One region of the Neobacillus camarae genome, then DNA from elsewhere that is predicted to be linked to it. Evidence: riboswitches for the same ligand, from Rfam matches in the RefSeq annotation. Region 1 holds a riboswitch; each other region holds the start of a gene.
What was found. Region 1 has a riboswitch for lysine ahead of ACY8D0_RS00475 (transporter substrate-binding domain-containing protein). Riboswitches for the same ligand answer to the same signal wherever they lie in the genome.

Region 2: linked by a shared signal. The riboswitch ahead of ACY8D0_RS21000 (aspartate kinase) and the one ahead of ACY8D0_RS00475 (transporter substrate-binding domain-containing protein) in region 1 are both predicted to bind lysine.
Region 3: linked by a shared signal. The riboswitch ahead of dapA (4-hydroxy-tetrahydrodipicolinate synthase) and the one ahead of ACY8D0_RS00475 (transporter substrate-binding domain-containing protein) in region 1 are both predicted to bind lysine.

What each region holds. Positions count from the first base shown of each region.
Region 1 covers NZ_JBUCKX010000001.1:103,314-107,909, forward strand. Annotated here, with positions in the region: gene ACY8D0_RS00455 (phospholipase) at 60-350, shown strand; gene ACY8D0_RS00460 (DUF805 domain-containing protein) at 492-839, shown strand; gene ACY8D0_RS00465 (DUF805 domain-containing protein) at 1,086-1,442, shown strand; gene ACY8D0_RS00470 (MazG nucleotide pyrophosphohydrolase domain-containing protein) at 1,581-1,949, shown strand; lysine riboswitch at 2,148-2,330, shown strand; gene ACY8D0_RS00475 (transporter substrate-binding domain-containing protein) at 2,476-3,318, shown strand; gene ACY8D0_RS00480 (amino acid ABC transporter permease) at 3,707-4,471, shown strand; gene ACY8D0_RS00485 (amino acid ABC transporter ATP-binding protein) at 4,489-4,596, shown strand, end outside.
Region 2 covers NZ_JBUCKX010000003.1:1,130,342-1,134,937, reverse strand. Annotated here, with positions in the region: gene uvrC (excinuclease ABC subunit UvrC) at 1-1,552, shown strand, start outside; lysine riboswitch at 1,619-1,797, shown strand; gene ACY8D0_RS21000 (aspartate kinase) at 1,911-3,131, shown strand; gene ACY8D0_RS20995 (YslB family protein) at 3,192-3,647, opposite strand; gene ACY8D0_RS20990 (succinate dehydrogenase cytochrome b558 subunit) at 4,070-4,596, shown strand, end outside.
Region 3 covers NZ_JBUCKX010000003.1:405,652-410,247, reverse strand. Annotated here, with positions in the region: gene ACY8D0_RS17215 (long-chain-fatty-acid--CoA ligase) at 1-1,191, shown strand, start outside; gene dapA (4-hydroxy-tetrahydrodipicolinate synthase) at 1,219-2,121, opposite strand; lysine riboswitch at 2,247-2,427, opposite strand; gene ACY8D0_RS17205 (HAD family hydrolase) at 2,524-3,354, opposite strand; gene ACY8D0_RS17200 (hypothetical protein) at 3,635-4,075, shown strand; gene ACY8D0_RS17195 (LLM class flavin-dependent oxidoreductase) at 4,353-4,596, shown strand, end outside.

The DNA.
Region 1 (4,596 bases):
ACAGAGTAAGGAGCTTTTCCATATTTATATATGGGGGACAGTACTAGGAGGTGAAGACAATGACCCGTAGAAAAAAGAACCCGCTGGCGTTTTGTTTTCCGGGATATAACTGGTGCGGACCAGGCTGCAGCGGGCCGGGAAAGCCAGTCAATGATGTGGATACCTGCTGTTATCATCATGATCACTGTATTGGCAGAGGGAGGCCAGCATGTGATTGTGACCGGGAATTTTTGCACTGCCTTAAATCAAAAATCAACCCTTCCACTCAAAAGGGGCGGGATGCCCGCACCATGTACCAGTTCATGAAACTGAAAACAGCTTTTACCTGCCCGCCGCCAAGAAGATTTTAAGCAGGATAACCAAGCCTCAAACATTAAATCATGATTATGGACAGGAACTAAGAATGGGAATCGAAAAAAAGATGGAATGTGTAACGGAGTTAAAGCATCTAATTTTAAAGAAAGACAGTTTTTAGAGAGGGGGAATGAAGGTTGGATTGGTATTTGAAGGTGCTTAAGAATTATACAGGATTTCAAGGAAGAGCCCGCCGCATGGAATATTGGATGTTTGCCCTGATTAATTTCATTATTGCATTGGTTATTGGATTGCTGGAAATGATTATTGGAATTCCGCAAGTTATTTCAACGCTGTATACATTGGCGATTCTTTTGCCTTCTTTGGCCGTGGGAGTTCGCAGGCTGCATGATACAGGCAAAAGCGGCTGGTGGTTATTGATCAGTTTAATTCCTTTCATTGGCGCAATCATTTTAGTGGTGTTTTTCTTCCTAGACAGCAGCCCGAACGATAACCAATATGGGCCTAACCCCAAAAATCCATAATTAGTTCGTAGAATGATAAAGGTGTTCCGGCAGCGGCTGGAACACCTTTTTTTAAAAGAAATCATTGTCCCACATTTTGTCACATGATAAAGTAATCTTAGTATAATTGAAGAATTTTGCAGGAATTAATCAAAATATGTAGAATTCAGAAAGTATCAATTTCCGCAGGAATCCTGTACAAGATAAACAAATGGAAACATGTATGGGAATTGAGTATAAAAAGAATGATTTATTGGGGGAATTAAGGTGGATTGGTATCTCAAGGTAATAAAAAACTACACGGGCTTTTCGGGACGAGCCAGCCGGCAAGAGTATTGGATGTTTACTCTTTTTAATTTCATTTTTGCGGCTGCGATTGGGTTCGTTGAAGGTTTGTTTGACCTTCCGCAATTTCTTTCAGCGCTCTACACATTGGCGGTACTTTTGCCTTCCTTGGCTGTAGGAATCCGTAGATTGCACGATACGGGGAAAAGCGGCTGGTGGCTGTTAATCAGCTTGATTCCACTTGTGGGAGGAATTGTTCTATTAGTCTTCATGTGTCAGGATAGCTACCCGAATGATAATAAATATGGGCCAAACCCAAAAATGGGCTATAAATATTGATATATGTTACGAGGTGTTCCAACATAATTTGGAGCATCTTTTTTTGTATCGAAGCTCCCAATGAACATGAATTCATTTTAATTAAGGAATATAATGGACAGGATATCATGACAAGAAACGAACCCCGAGGTGTACAAAATGCGAGATTTACAAAAGTTCACGGTACAATACCACAAAGATATGAACTGGGAAATAAGTAAGGAAAGCTATAAGGACAGCAAAACCTCTCTTCTGACGAATTACATGCTGCTGACGACTGAGGTGGCCGAGGTGGCCGAAGAGCTGCGCCGGGCTTTTAATCTGACCATTGAACATATGGAAAAGGGCGCAGATGAAGACACTGCGTTTGAATGGGCGAAACAGGCTGTGAAACAGGACATAGGCAAGGAATTTGCGGACTGTTTGGCTTATATCTGTAAGATTGCCAATTTTTTTGAGATTGATTTGGAACAAAGCTTTTATGAGAAGATGGAAGAAGTGAAAAATCGAGTGAATAAAGATAAGTAAACTTTCTTAGTAAAATTTGGTTTTTATTTTCACGGGCCATTTTAGGATAAGCTGAAAAACCCAAGAATACGAAAGGATGTCTAATAGACAGAGGTTTTATCAGACATAATATTGTCAGAATAACGAAATAGTTTAGGTTGACATTCTTAAATTATTATTATATAAATATACTATAATTTAATAAGGCCTCGCTTTTTACAGCGGGGTAGAGGCGCGGTATTTAACAGTCCTTAGTGGAGCCTGAGAAGCAATGAGGCTAAGGAGAAGGAAATGCCGCCGAAGCTTGTAATAGACTCAACTATTACTTGCTGGGTCTGCAGTAAATAACTGCAGGACTGTCTCGATAAACTTCCCGGTTTATTGAGGAGTGCTATCTCGATTGAGAAAAAGAGGGGAATTAAGGACGGCTTATGATTATTTATGGCGACCTGAGTTCATCTCAGGTCGTTTTTATTTTGTCAAAAGTCTAGATTACCATCTGAATCCTAAATAGATAGCAAAAAAAACATTGGGGGAGAGGAAAAAAATGAAAAAAACTTTATCCATTTTTATTGTTATGCTTGTATCCATCGTCATGTTAGCGGCTTGCGGATCCAGTGATTCTTCTGAATCCAAAACGGCCTCAGCAAAAGATGATAACACGTTTAAAGTAGGTATGGAAGCAGGTTATGCGCCATTCAATTGGACGCAAAAAGATAATTCCAACGGCGGTGTCAAAATCGAGGGCACTTCCGAATATGCGGGCGGTTATGACGTGGAAATTGCCAAGAAAATTGCTGATGGATTAGGCAAGAAATTAGTGATTGTGAAAACAGAGTGGGACGGCCTTGTACCTGCGTTAACTTCAGGAAAAATTGACGCGATTATCGCTGGTATGTCCCCGACTGCCGAACGGAAAAAGACCATTGATTTCTCTGACAATTATTATAAATCCAATTTAGTTATGGTGGTTAAAAAGGGCGGAGAATACGAAAATGCCACTGCCATCCAAGATTTTAAAGGTGCAAAAATCACAGCACAATTAAATACCTTCCACTATTCCGTTATCGATCAAATTAAAGGGGTCAGCAAGCAGCCGGCAATGGACAACTTCCCTGCGATGAGGGTGGCTCTGGAGTCAGGTGTGATTGATGGTTACGTTTCAGAGCGTCCGGAAGCGGTCAGTGCTTCCAATGCTAATGACCACTTTGCCATGGTCGAGTTCAAAGAAGGCTTTAAGACTTCCGATGATGATACGGCCATCGCGGTTGGGGTTCAAAAAGGCAGTGAGTACACAAAGCAAATCAACGAAATCCTTTCTGGCATATCCGAGGACGACCGCACCAGCATCATGGATGAAGCCATTAAAAATCAGCCTGCAGCAAAATAACAAGCTGTGTTAGACCGGCTGCATCGAATGCAGTCGGTTTTTATTATGTGTGGTGGAGGAAAATGAGGCTCTCATTGACCCCAGGATTGACTACCGAACTGAGTTAGGTCAACTAAGGAAGGGGCGATAATCAAAGTTTATTGCCGACCGAACAAAGGAAATTTCGGTCAGTTGGGTAGGTAAGCGGGCTTATTAACGACTGAATGAAGAGAATTTTGGTCCGTAGGGTAGGCAATCAAGCTTATTACCTACCGAACTGACTGGACTGGATTGAGCAAGGGAGCCAATAAGGAACGAACACAATATCCTTAATGAACACGCCCTGACCCAATAGAATCAAAATAAACACTATCTAAATATGAAAAACAGCAAATTAGGAGGAGAACTTATGACGTTAGATTGGTTAATGACCATCATACGGGAAAACTGGCCGATGTTTCTTCGCGGCGCTGGACTGACGCTGCTCATCTCGTTAATCGGAACGCTCATCGGCTCGATTATTGGAATGTTGATAGGGGTCATCCGTACCATACCGGTGCCGGAAGCAGGAGCAAAAAAAGGCCTGTTAAAAGTGGTTAATGCAATTTTATCGATTTATATAGAGTTTTTCCGCGGCACTCCGATGATTGTACAGGCCATGGTCATTTATTACGGTTCCGCCCTTGCCTTTGGCTTTGACATGGACCGGATCGCAGCGGCGATTTTCATCGTATCCATTAATACGGGTGCCTATATGTCCGAGATTGTCCGGGGCGGGATTCTTTCCATCGACAAAGGCCAGTTTGAAGCCGCGCATGCAATTGGGATGAATCACTTTCAAACGATGATGAATGTGGTACTGCCCCAGGCCATCCGGAATATTCTGCCGGCAACCGGGAATGAGTTTGTCATCAATATCAAAGACACATCCGTATTGAACGTGATTTCAGTTTCTGAGTTATTTTTCCAAACCAAATCGATTGCGGGAAATAACTTCCGCTATTTTGAATCCTTCTTTGTGGCAAGTATTCTATATTTAATCATGACGTTTACGGTTACGAGAATTCTTCGTTATGTGGAGCGAAAACTGGATGGACCGGATAATTACGACATGATCATGATGGGTAACCAGATGCAGGTCGAAACACCAGTTAGGAAGGAAAAAAATCGATAGAAAAGGAGGAAAACGACATGGATACAGTCATTGATATTCAACATTTAAGTAAGTCATTTGGTGCACATGAAGTGTTAAGAGACATTGATTTTTCCGTAAAAAAAGGCGAAGTGGTGTGTATCATC
Region 2 (4,596 bases), on a different contig from region 1:
ACTGCTCGAACTAAACCTGATTAAAAAGTACGACCCTAAATACAATATCATGCTAAAGGATGACAAGACGTATCCGTTCATTAAACTGACGGCAGAACGTCATCCGAAACTGATCATCACGAGAAAAGTCAAAAAAGACAAAGGGAAATACTTCGGTCCGTATCCGAATGTGGGAGCAGCCAACGAAACCAAAAAGCTGCTCGACCGGATTTATCCATTAAGGAAATGTTCCACACTTCCTGACCGCGTCTGCCTCTACTACCACCTAGGCCAGTGTCTGGCGCCCTGCGTCAATGAAGTCGCAGAACAGACTTATAAGGAAATGACCGATGAAATCACCAAGTTTTTAAATGGCGGCTATAAAGAGATTAAAAAAGAGCTAACCGAAAAAATGAGTGCAGCGGCCGATGAACTGGATTTTGAACGGGCAAAAGAATACCGCGACAAAATCGTTCATATTGAAACCATCATGGAAAAACAAAAAATCACCATGACCGATTTCACCGACCGCGACGTGTTCGGCTATTCTGTGGACAAAGGCTGGATGTGCGTGCAGGTTTTCTTTGTGCGTCAAGGCAAGCTGATTGAGAGGGACGTTTCGATGTTCCCAAGCTACAATGAGCCAGAGGAAGAAATGCTTACGTTCCTTGGCCAATTTTATCAAAAGACCAATCACCTAAAACCAAAAGAAATCCTGATTCAGGATGAAGTCGACCAAAGCATGGCCGAGCAGCTTTTAGAAGTAAAAGTGATAAAGCCGCAGCGGGGACAGAAAAAAGATCTCGTCAAAATGGCGATTAAAAATGCCAAAATTGCACTGAATGAAAAATTCTCGTTAATCGAAAAAGATGAGGAGAGAACCATTAAAGCAGTTGAAAATCTGGGAGAATATCTGGGAATCTATACTCCGCACCGGATTGAGGCATTTGATAACTCAAATATCCAAGGTACTGACCCTGTTTCGGCCATGATCGTATTTACAGATGGTAAACCGAACAAGCGGGAATACCGGAAATATAAAATCAAAACCGTACAAGGTCCTGATGATTACGAGTCCATGAGGGAAGTAACTAGAAGGCGGTACTCTAGAGCCTTAAAGGAAGACTTGCCGCTTCCTGATTTAATTATCATTGATGGCGGGAAAACCCATGTGGAAGCAGTCAAAGATGTACTAGAAAATGAGTTAGGCTTGGATATACCGATTGCTGGTCTGGCAAAGGATGAAAAGCACAGAACTTCGCAGCTTCTGTACGGCGACCCGTTGGAAATCATTCCGCTTGGCAGGAACAGCCAAGAGTTCTATTTGCTCCAGCGGATCCAAGACGAGGTGCACCGCTTTGCGATCACTTTCCACCGGCAGCTCCGCGGAAAAACCGCCTTCCAATCCATGTTGGATGACATACCGGGTGTGGGTGAAAAACGCAAAAAATTATTGCTGAAACATTTTGGATCAGTGAAAAAAATGAAGGAAGCCCGTTTGGAAGATTTCACTGAAATCGGCATTCCGGTTAATGTGGCTGAGGACCTAATGAAAAAACTTCAGACAGACTGATTGTCAGAAAAAAACGATTGTGCTATAATAAGTGAAAATTTAATAACTATCACTTTTACATGTTAAAGTGAAGGTAGAGGTGCGAACTTCAATAGTAGAGGTCCGGAGAAGGATGAGCTTCGAGGAAGGGCTTTGAAAGGGGATGTTCGCCGAAGTAAAGGAAAACTCATTGTTTTCTTTGCTGGTTTTGCATTTAAGAGATGCGGGACTGTCAGGATCAACCGTCTTGGAGAGCTATCTTTCATTGTGTATGCATGAACTTTTCTTCGTGTTTAACAAGCAATGGGATAATCTCCCGTTGCTTTTTTATTTGGAAGAAAATAATAAAGATAGTTGAAAGGCGAAAGAGGGAGAAGACATGGGGCTAATTGTACAAAAGTTTGGAGGAACCTCCGTAGGCAGCATCGACCGCATTCTCAATGTAGCCGGACGTGTTAAAGAGGAAATAGACAAGGGGAACCAAGTAGTCGTAGTGGTTTCCGCAATGGGGAAAACCACCGACCAATTGGTGAACATGGCAAAGGAACTGTCACCGCAGCCAAACAAGCGGGAAATGGATATGCTTCTGACGACTGGAGAGCAGGTCACAATATCATTACTATCGATTGCTTTGAACCAAAAAGGGGTAGATGCCATTTCTTATACCGGATGGCAGGCGGGGATCGTCACCGAGCCGGTCCATGGCAATGCTAGAATTGCTAGAATTGACACCAACGCCATTGCACAGCAGCTTTCCAATGGGAAGGTTGTCATCGTGGCAGGATTTCAAGGAGTCACAGAGGACGGGGAAATTACCACGCTGGGCCGTGGCGGGTCCGATACGACGGCTGTTGCTCTGGCAGCTGCCCTAAAGGCGGACCGTTGCGATATATATACCGATGTGACCGGCGTTTTTACAACCGATCCGCGCTATATAAAGAATGCCCGTAAACTATTATCGGTTTCCTATGATGAGATGCTGGAACTGGCCAACCTTGGAGCAGGCGTATTGCATCCAAGAGCAGTTGAATTTGCGAAAAACTATCAGGTCCGTCTAGAAGTCCGGTCAAGTATGGAAAAAGAAGAAGGCACTGTAATTGAGGGGGAAGCTACAATGGAACAAAATTTAGTTGTCCGGGGAGTCGCATTTGAGGACGAAATCACCAAGGTAACCGTGTTGGGATTGACCAATTCGTTAACCAGTTTATCAACCATCTTTACAACTTTGGCAAAAAATCATATTAACGTTGATATCATCATTCAAAGCACAACCGAGGCAGGAACGGCTAACCTTTCCTTCTCCATCCATACCAATGATTGGTTGGAAACATTGAATGTACTCGAAGATAACAAGGAGGTCCTGGGATACGAACAGCTGGATGCGGAAAATAAACTGGCGAAAGTATCCATTGTCGGATCAGGCATGATTTCCAATCCTGGTGTTGCGGCTAAAATGTTTGAGATTCTGGCTGAGAACAACATCCAAGTGAAAATGGTCAGCACGTCAGAAATCAAGGTGTCAGCGGTTGTGGAAGAGAAAAACATGCTCAAAGCAGTCGAAGTGCTTCACGATGCATTTGAACTAGGAAGCAAGGAATAAAAAAAGCTTCATAATAAAAAAATGGGAGGATGGCTAAGCCATCCTCCTTTACCTTAGCGGTTAGACAGAATCATTGTGATCCCATTTGACGGTGAATAGAACCCTGTTAGATTTTTTTACAGGATGTTCAAACGTTTCAGCCACTACTTGTTTTTGCAGTTCAATTTGCTGGGCCAAGAATCCCGCTTCCAGTTGGAAATAGTGCTCCGCCTTCGATTTGACGCGCGGGGCGAGCAACGGGGTCGTAAGCTCAATATCCAGCTGATTTTTCGTTTCTTTCATGATTTGAAGAGTTCCCCAAGAGGCTTTGGCAAAAAAATCAATCAGGCTTTCAAAGTCGGCCAATGGGTATTTCCTTGCAAGCCGTTTGCCGGCCCAATACAGGATTTCAGGGGTGTCTTTACCAAAAATCTCCGGCAAGAGAGTTTCTCGGATTAATTCATAACCGAAAATGGATATGGTCCTTGTATCTTCTAAAGTATGAACAGATTGTTCCAGTGCAGTGCTTTCCTTCACGAGTTTCCCCTCTTTCTACGATTCTATTATATACAATCTTGGCCGATTTTTAGTAGCGTTTTTCAAAAAAGCCGGCTGATATTAGTGGAAGTTTTTGCTATTTTACAATACCTTATTTTATGGACTGACGTTATTTTTACCTAAAATAGAAAAACTTTACCCATAAGATGTTGGTAATTTTATGCCAGGCCAGCCAAGTTATAGGAACAACATGCTCTAATATCCCTAAAATGTAAGCGTTTTCTAGTATAATATCAATATATTTTAAAAATTTTATTTTTTCGGCTGTTTTTATGTATCCGTTTCCTTGACGCTCTATAATGATGGGAGTAAAATGGACATGTCACATAATTGTCACAGTGATGCAGAAACACTTAATAGGGAGAATAATCGGTTTTTAAATCTAAAAGGGGGGTAAATCAATGGCGGGGAATCGCGAGTTTTTTAATCGAAGATTGCATTCACTGCTCGGAGTGATTCCAATCGGAGTTTTTCTTTTGCAGCACCTTACAGTCAACCACTTTGCAACAAAGGGGGCTGAGTCTTTCAATACAGCTGCCAATTTTATGGGGAATCTTCCATTCAAAATTGTCCTAGAGACAGTAGTAATCTATTTGCCGCTTCTGTTTCATGCAATCTATGGATTGTATATTGCCTTTACAGCAACAAGCAATATTGGTAGATTCGGATTTTTTAGAAACTGGATGTATATGGTCCAGCGTGTAACCGGCGTTATTACACTTATCTTTATTACTTGGCATGTATGGCAGACACGGGTGGCTGCTGCAATGGGTTCGGAAATTGACTTCAAAATGATGGAGGATATCCTGTCTTCACCATTTATGTTTGGATTTTACTTGGTGGGTATCCTATCAGCAATCTTCCATTTCGCAAATGGATTATGGTCTTTCCTAGTGAGCTGGGGCATCACTGTATCACCGCGTTCCCA
Region 3 (4,596 bases), on a different contig from region 1:
GGTTTTGAAACCGCTTTAATAGGAGTCGATTATGAAGATCTCCTCCAGCATGCCCCGGAGGCGGACGGACTGCCGGAAGTGGAAATCGATGAAAACCAACTTTTGACTCTTAATTACACAAGCGGAACTACTTCTAAACCGAAGGGGGTTATGCTGACACATCGAAGCAACTACATGAATGCGGCTAATTTTATGTATCACCTGGGCGTTAACCATGACGATGTCTACCTGCATACATTGCCGATGTTCCATGCCAACGGCTGGGGCGGCGTATGGGCCCTTACTGCTGCAGGGGGCACTCATGTTTGCTTAAGAAAGGTCGACCCTCCGCTTATTTTAAATTTATTCGAAACAAAAAAAATTACCCTTCTATGTGGGGCACCAACTGTCGTCAATATGCTTGTCAATGATCCAAAAGCGAAAGAGGTCCACATCAAGACCAATCCGCGAATGGCTACAGCAGGGGCACCTCCTGCAGCCGCTCTGATTAAAAAAGCACAAGAGATACTTGGTTTAAAAATGATGCACGTTTATGGCCTTACTGAAACCTCCCCGTTCATCCTTTACTGTGAGTGGAAAAATGAGTTCGATTCCAAATCTTCTGAAGAACAAGCTGTCATTAAGGCAAGGCAAGGGATCGAGCTTGCGTTTAACGGGGAAACTAGGGTGGTTCATCAAGATGGGGAAGAAGTGGCCTGGAATGGAGAGGAATTGGGTGAAATCATTACCCGTGGGAATGTCGTTATGGCAGGCTATTATAAGGACCCTGTCACCACGGCAGCTGCCATCAGGGACGGATGGTTCCATACCGGTGATTTGGCGGTTACACATCCTGACGGTTATATTGAAATCCGTGACCGGGCTAAAGATTTAATCATTTCCGGAGGTGAAAATATATCATCTACGGAAGTGGAGGGTGTCCTGTACCGGCATCCGGCAGTTTTGGAATGTGCGGTAATCGCCATCCCTGATGAAAAGTGGGGTGAGGTACCGATGGCCATTATAGTATTGCAGCCGGGTGCAACGCCAACCGAAGCCGAAATTATTGAGTTTTGCCGTTCGGAAATGGCCCACTTCAAAGCGCCAAAGGTAGTTGAGTTTGTAGACGCACTTCCTAAAACAGCCACAGGTAAATTACAAAAGTACCGATTAAGAGAATTGCACTGGACCGGTCCAAAGAAAGTGAACTAATACGAATGGAAAAAAAGAGCAGCCCATTTAGATTGGCTGCTCTTTGATTAATGCTTTTACCTTTAGTGTAGGCAAAAAGTTTTGCAAAGTCCGTTTTTGTTCGTCGTTTAACGGGACCATCGGCAAGCGGACATCCCCGACTTGGATACCGCACATATTCAAAGCCGCTTTGACCGGAGATGGGCTTGGTAACGCAAACAAAGCTTTAATGGTTGGGAGAAGACGGCGATGGGCAACTGCTGCTGCCTGAACATCCCCATTTTTAAAGTTTGTTATCATCTCTTGAAGTTCATTGCCGATAATATGGGAAGCAACAGAGATGACTCCTGCACCACCAATCGCCAGAACTGGCAAAGTCAAAGCATCGTCACCACTGTATAGGGTAAAGTCACTAGGCGTTTCGCTGATGATAGCGGACATGTTATCCAAGTTGCCGCTTGCTTCCTTAACGGCGACGATATTGTGGATTTGGGAAAGCCGGACAATGGTGTCCACTTCCAAATTGACCACACTCCGTCCAGGAATATTATAAAGCATGACCGGTAATCGTGTGGATTCTGCTATAGTCTTGAAATGTTGATATAACCCTTCCTGGGAAGGTTTATTATAATAGGGAACCACCAGCATGATTCCGTCGACTCCAGCTTCCTCCGCTTTTTTTGTTAGATTGATAGAAGCCCGCGTGTTATTGGAGCCTGTTCCTGCAATGACAGGAACTCTTCCCGCTGCTTCAGTGACAACAAATTGAAATAACTTTACTTTTTCTTCAGTTGTCAAGGTTGGCGATTCGCCAGTCGTACCACAGACGACTAAACCATCAGTCCCATTATCAATTAAATGATTCACTAAAATTTTTAATGCAGGAAAGTCAATTTCACCTTCTTGATCAAATGGTGTCACCATTGCGGTTAATACTTGGCCGAAATTCATTTATCTCACCCTTTAACTCAATTTTTTTATAAAAAATAGAGGTGGTAAAGGCAAATCAAACGTCAACGCAAAAAAGCAGCAACGAGAGCATCGATGCTGCGATAGAACCAAAAATAAGTTCCCACGCGTGAGATAGCCCTCCATATAGTTGCCTATATGACAGTTCTGTGCTTATTCAACGACAGAACCAGCTTCAAGAACAAATGAGCTTCTATCAGCTTCGGCAAATTCCCCTTTCCATCATTATCACAGGACCTCAATATCCTCCAACGATGTACTAATGGTTTTTGCGCCTCTATCCTCACTTCAAAAGGTTTGAAGTAAAGAAATATGTAATTACCTGTACTATAGCAGATTATCCATGAGAATTCAAGGATTTAGAAAAATTTTTCGAATCTTTCGTTAATTTATCAACTGCAATAAATCGCGGACTGCATATGCGAAACCCTCTTCATCATTGGTTTTCGTTACAATATCGGCTTTTTGCCGGACATGTTGGGGAGCATTTCCCATCGCCACCGAGGTGGTAGCGACTTCGAATTGGGCCAGATCATTTCCGCCATCGCCAAAGGCAATAATTTCGTCAAAAGAGAAGTTCATTATCTGCTGATACCGTAATAACGCCTTACCTTTGTGGGCTTCACTCGAGGTGATTTCCACATTATTAGGGAAGGAGGAAGCCATGGAGATATCAAATTTCCCTCCCAAGGCTGATTTTACTAGCTCAATTTTTTCAATTTGGTCCTGATAAACCAGGGCAATCAGTTTGTAGATTTTCAGATTTTCTTTCTCTGTAATCACGTCGTAGTTAAAATTATCAAATAAGTCATCAAGTTCTTGTTTTGTTTTATTGTGTAGTGGTGGGAGTGTCGATGGAAGCCCGCCTTCATTGGTGTAAACCAGCACGCCGACACCTAAATTCTTTAAGATCGCAAAAATTTCTTTATAGGTGGACATCGGAATCGTTGCTTCAAAAAGCAGTTCCTTTGATTCGGAATAAAGGTTTGAACCATTTATACAAAAAATGGGTATCTCCAGGTCTTGTATAGCCTTCAGTTTTATGACATCGGCCAAAGCCCGCCCGGTGTTTAAAATAACGCAATGTCCTTTCTGTTGCAATTCGTGCAGGACCTTTATGCTTTCTTCCGTCAATTCGTGGTCGGAGTTTAATAATGTGCCGTCTAAGTCAATTGATAAGCATTTCATGGTGTCAGTATCCTTTCTATTTCTCATACATCCTATACTATATCAAAATTCCCTAGCGATGAAAAACTTTACCGACTGGGCATAACAAGAGGGTAATGAACAATATTAAAATTGGAATTATTTTGAAAAAGAGAAAAGTACCTTGAAGAAATGGCTAGTTTGTACTTGGTTTAGCTTTTTTGCTGGCGATACCAAGTATCCCGGCAGCGGTTAATGCCGCCGGTACCACCCCATTAAGGCAGAACGTTATTAATGAAAAAGTTATTCAATTAAAATATGACATGCAAAAGCTATGGATTGAACATGCATGGTGGACGAGGAGTTTAATCGTCAGCAGGATGGGAAACTTAAACATCAAAACGATGTATTGGCAAGGCTATTGAGAAATCAGGAAGACCTGGGAAATCTGATTAAACCTTACTACGGAGAAAAAGCTGGCAGCAAGTTTACAAGCTTGTTGAAGGAACATATCGTCATAGCTGGAAGAATTATCGATGCCGCTAAAAAAGGTGATCAAGCAAGCGTGGACCGCTTCAATAAGGATTGGTTCCGGAAGGCGGACGAAATTGTGGCATTCCTATCAAGCGCAAACCCCAATTGGCCAAAAGCGGAACTTCGTGACATGTTTTATACCCACTTAAAATTAACAACCAACGAAGTAGTGGACCGCCTCAAGGGGGATTGGCCGGCGGATATTAAAACGGCTGACACGAATGAAAGGCATTTAATCAATATGGGAGATTTTTGACAGAAGGCATTGTTAAGCAGTTCCCGGAGAAATTTAAATAAAGATTTATGCAGATGAAAAAGAACACTCAGGAAGAACTTGGTGCTTGGCCAGGTTCTTTTTATTTGGGTTTACAACGGGCAATCCGAAATATTAAAGGTATTAATGCAAACATTTTGTTTTGCTGAAAAGGGAATACCAATATCGAAGCCTGTCTTCATCATAAGCATTTAAGTTTGTTAATCACGAAGCAATTGTTACTATAGAAATAGATTTTTAAATGAAAGGATCATTATTTATGGCAAATATTCATATACCTGTATCTGTGTTAAACTTGGCCCCAATCCGTGAAGGGCAGGATTCTAAACAAGCAATCGATTCGATGGTCGACTTGGCGCAAGCGGTCGAGTCAATGGGATATTCCCGCTATTGGATTGCCGAACATCACAATTCCCCGACGCTAGTGAGCTCGGCTACGTCGATTTTGATTAATCATACTTTAGAACATACGCAAACGATTCGTGTGGGCTCTGGCGGGGTAA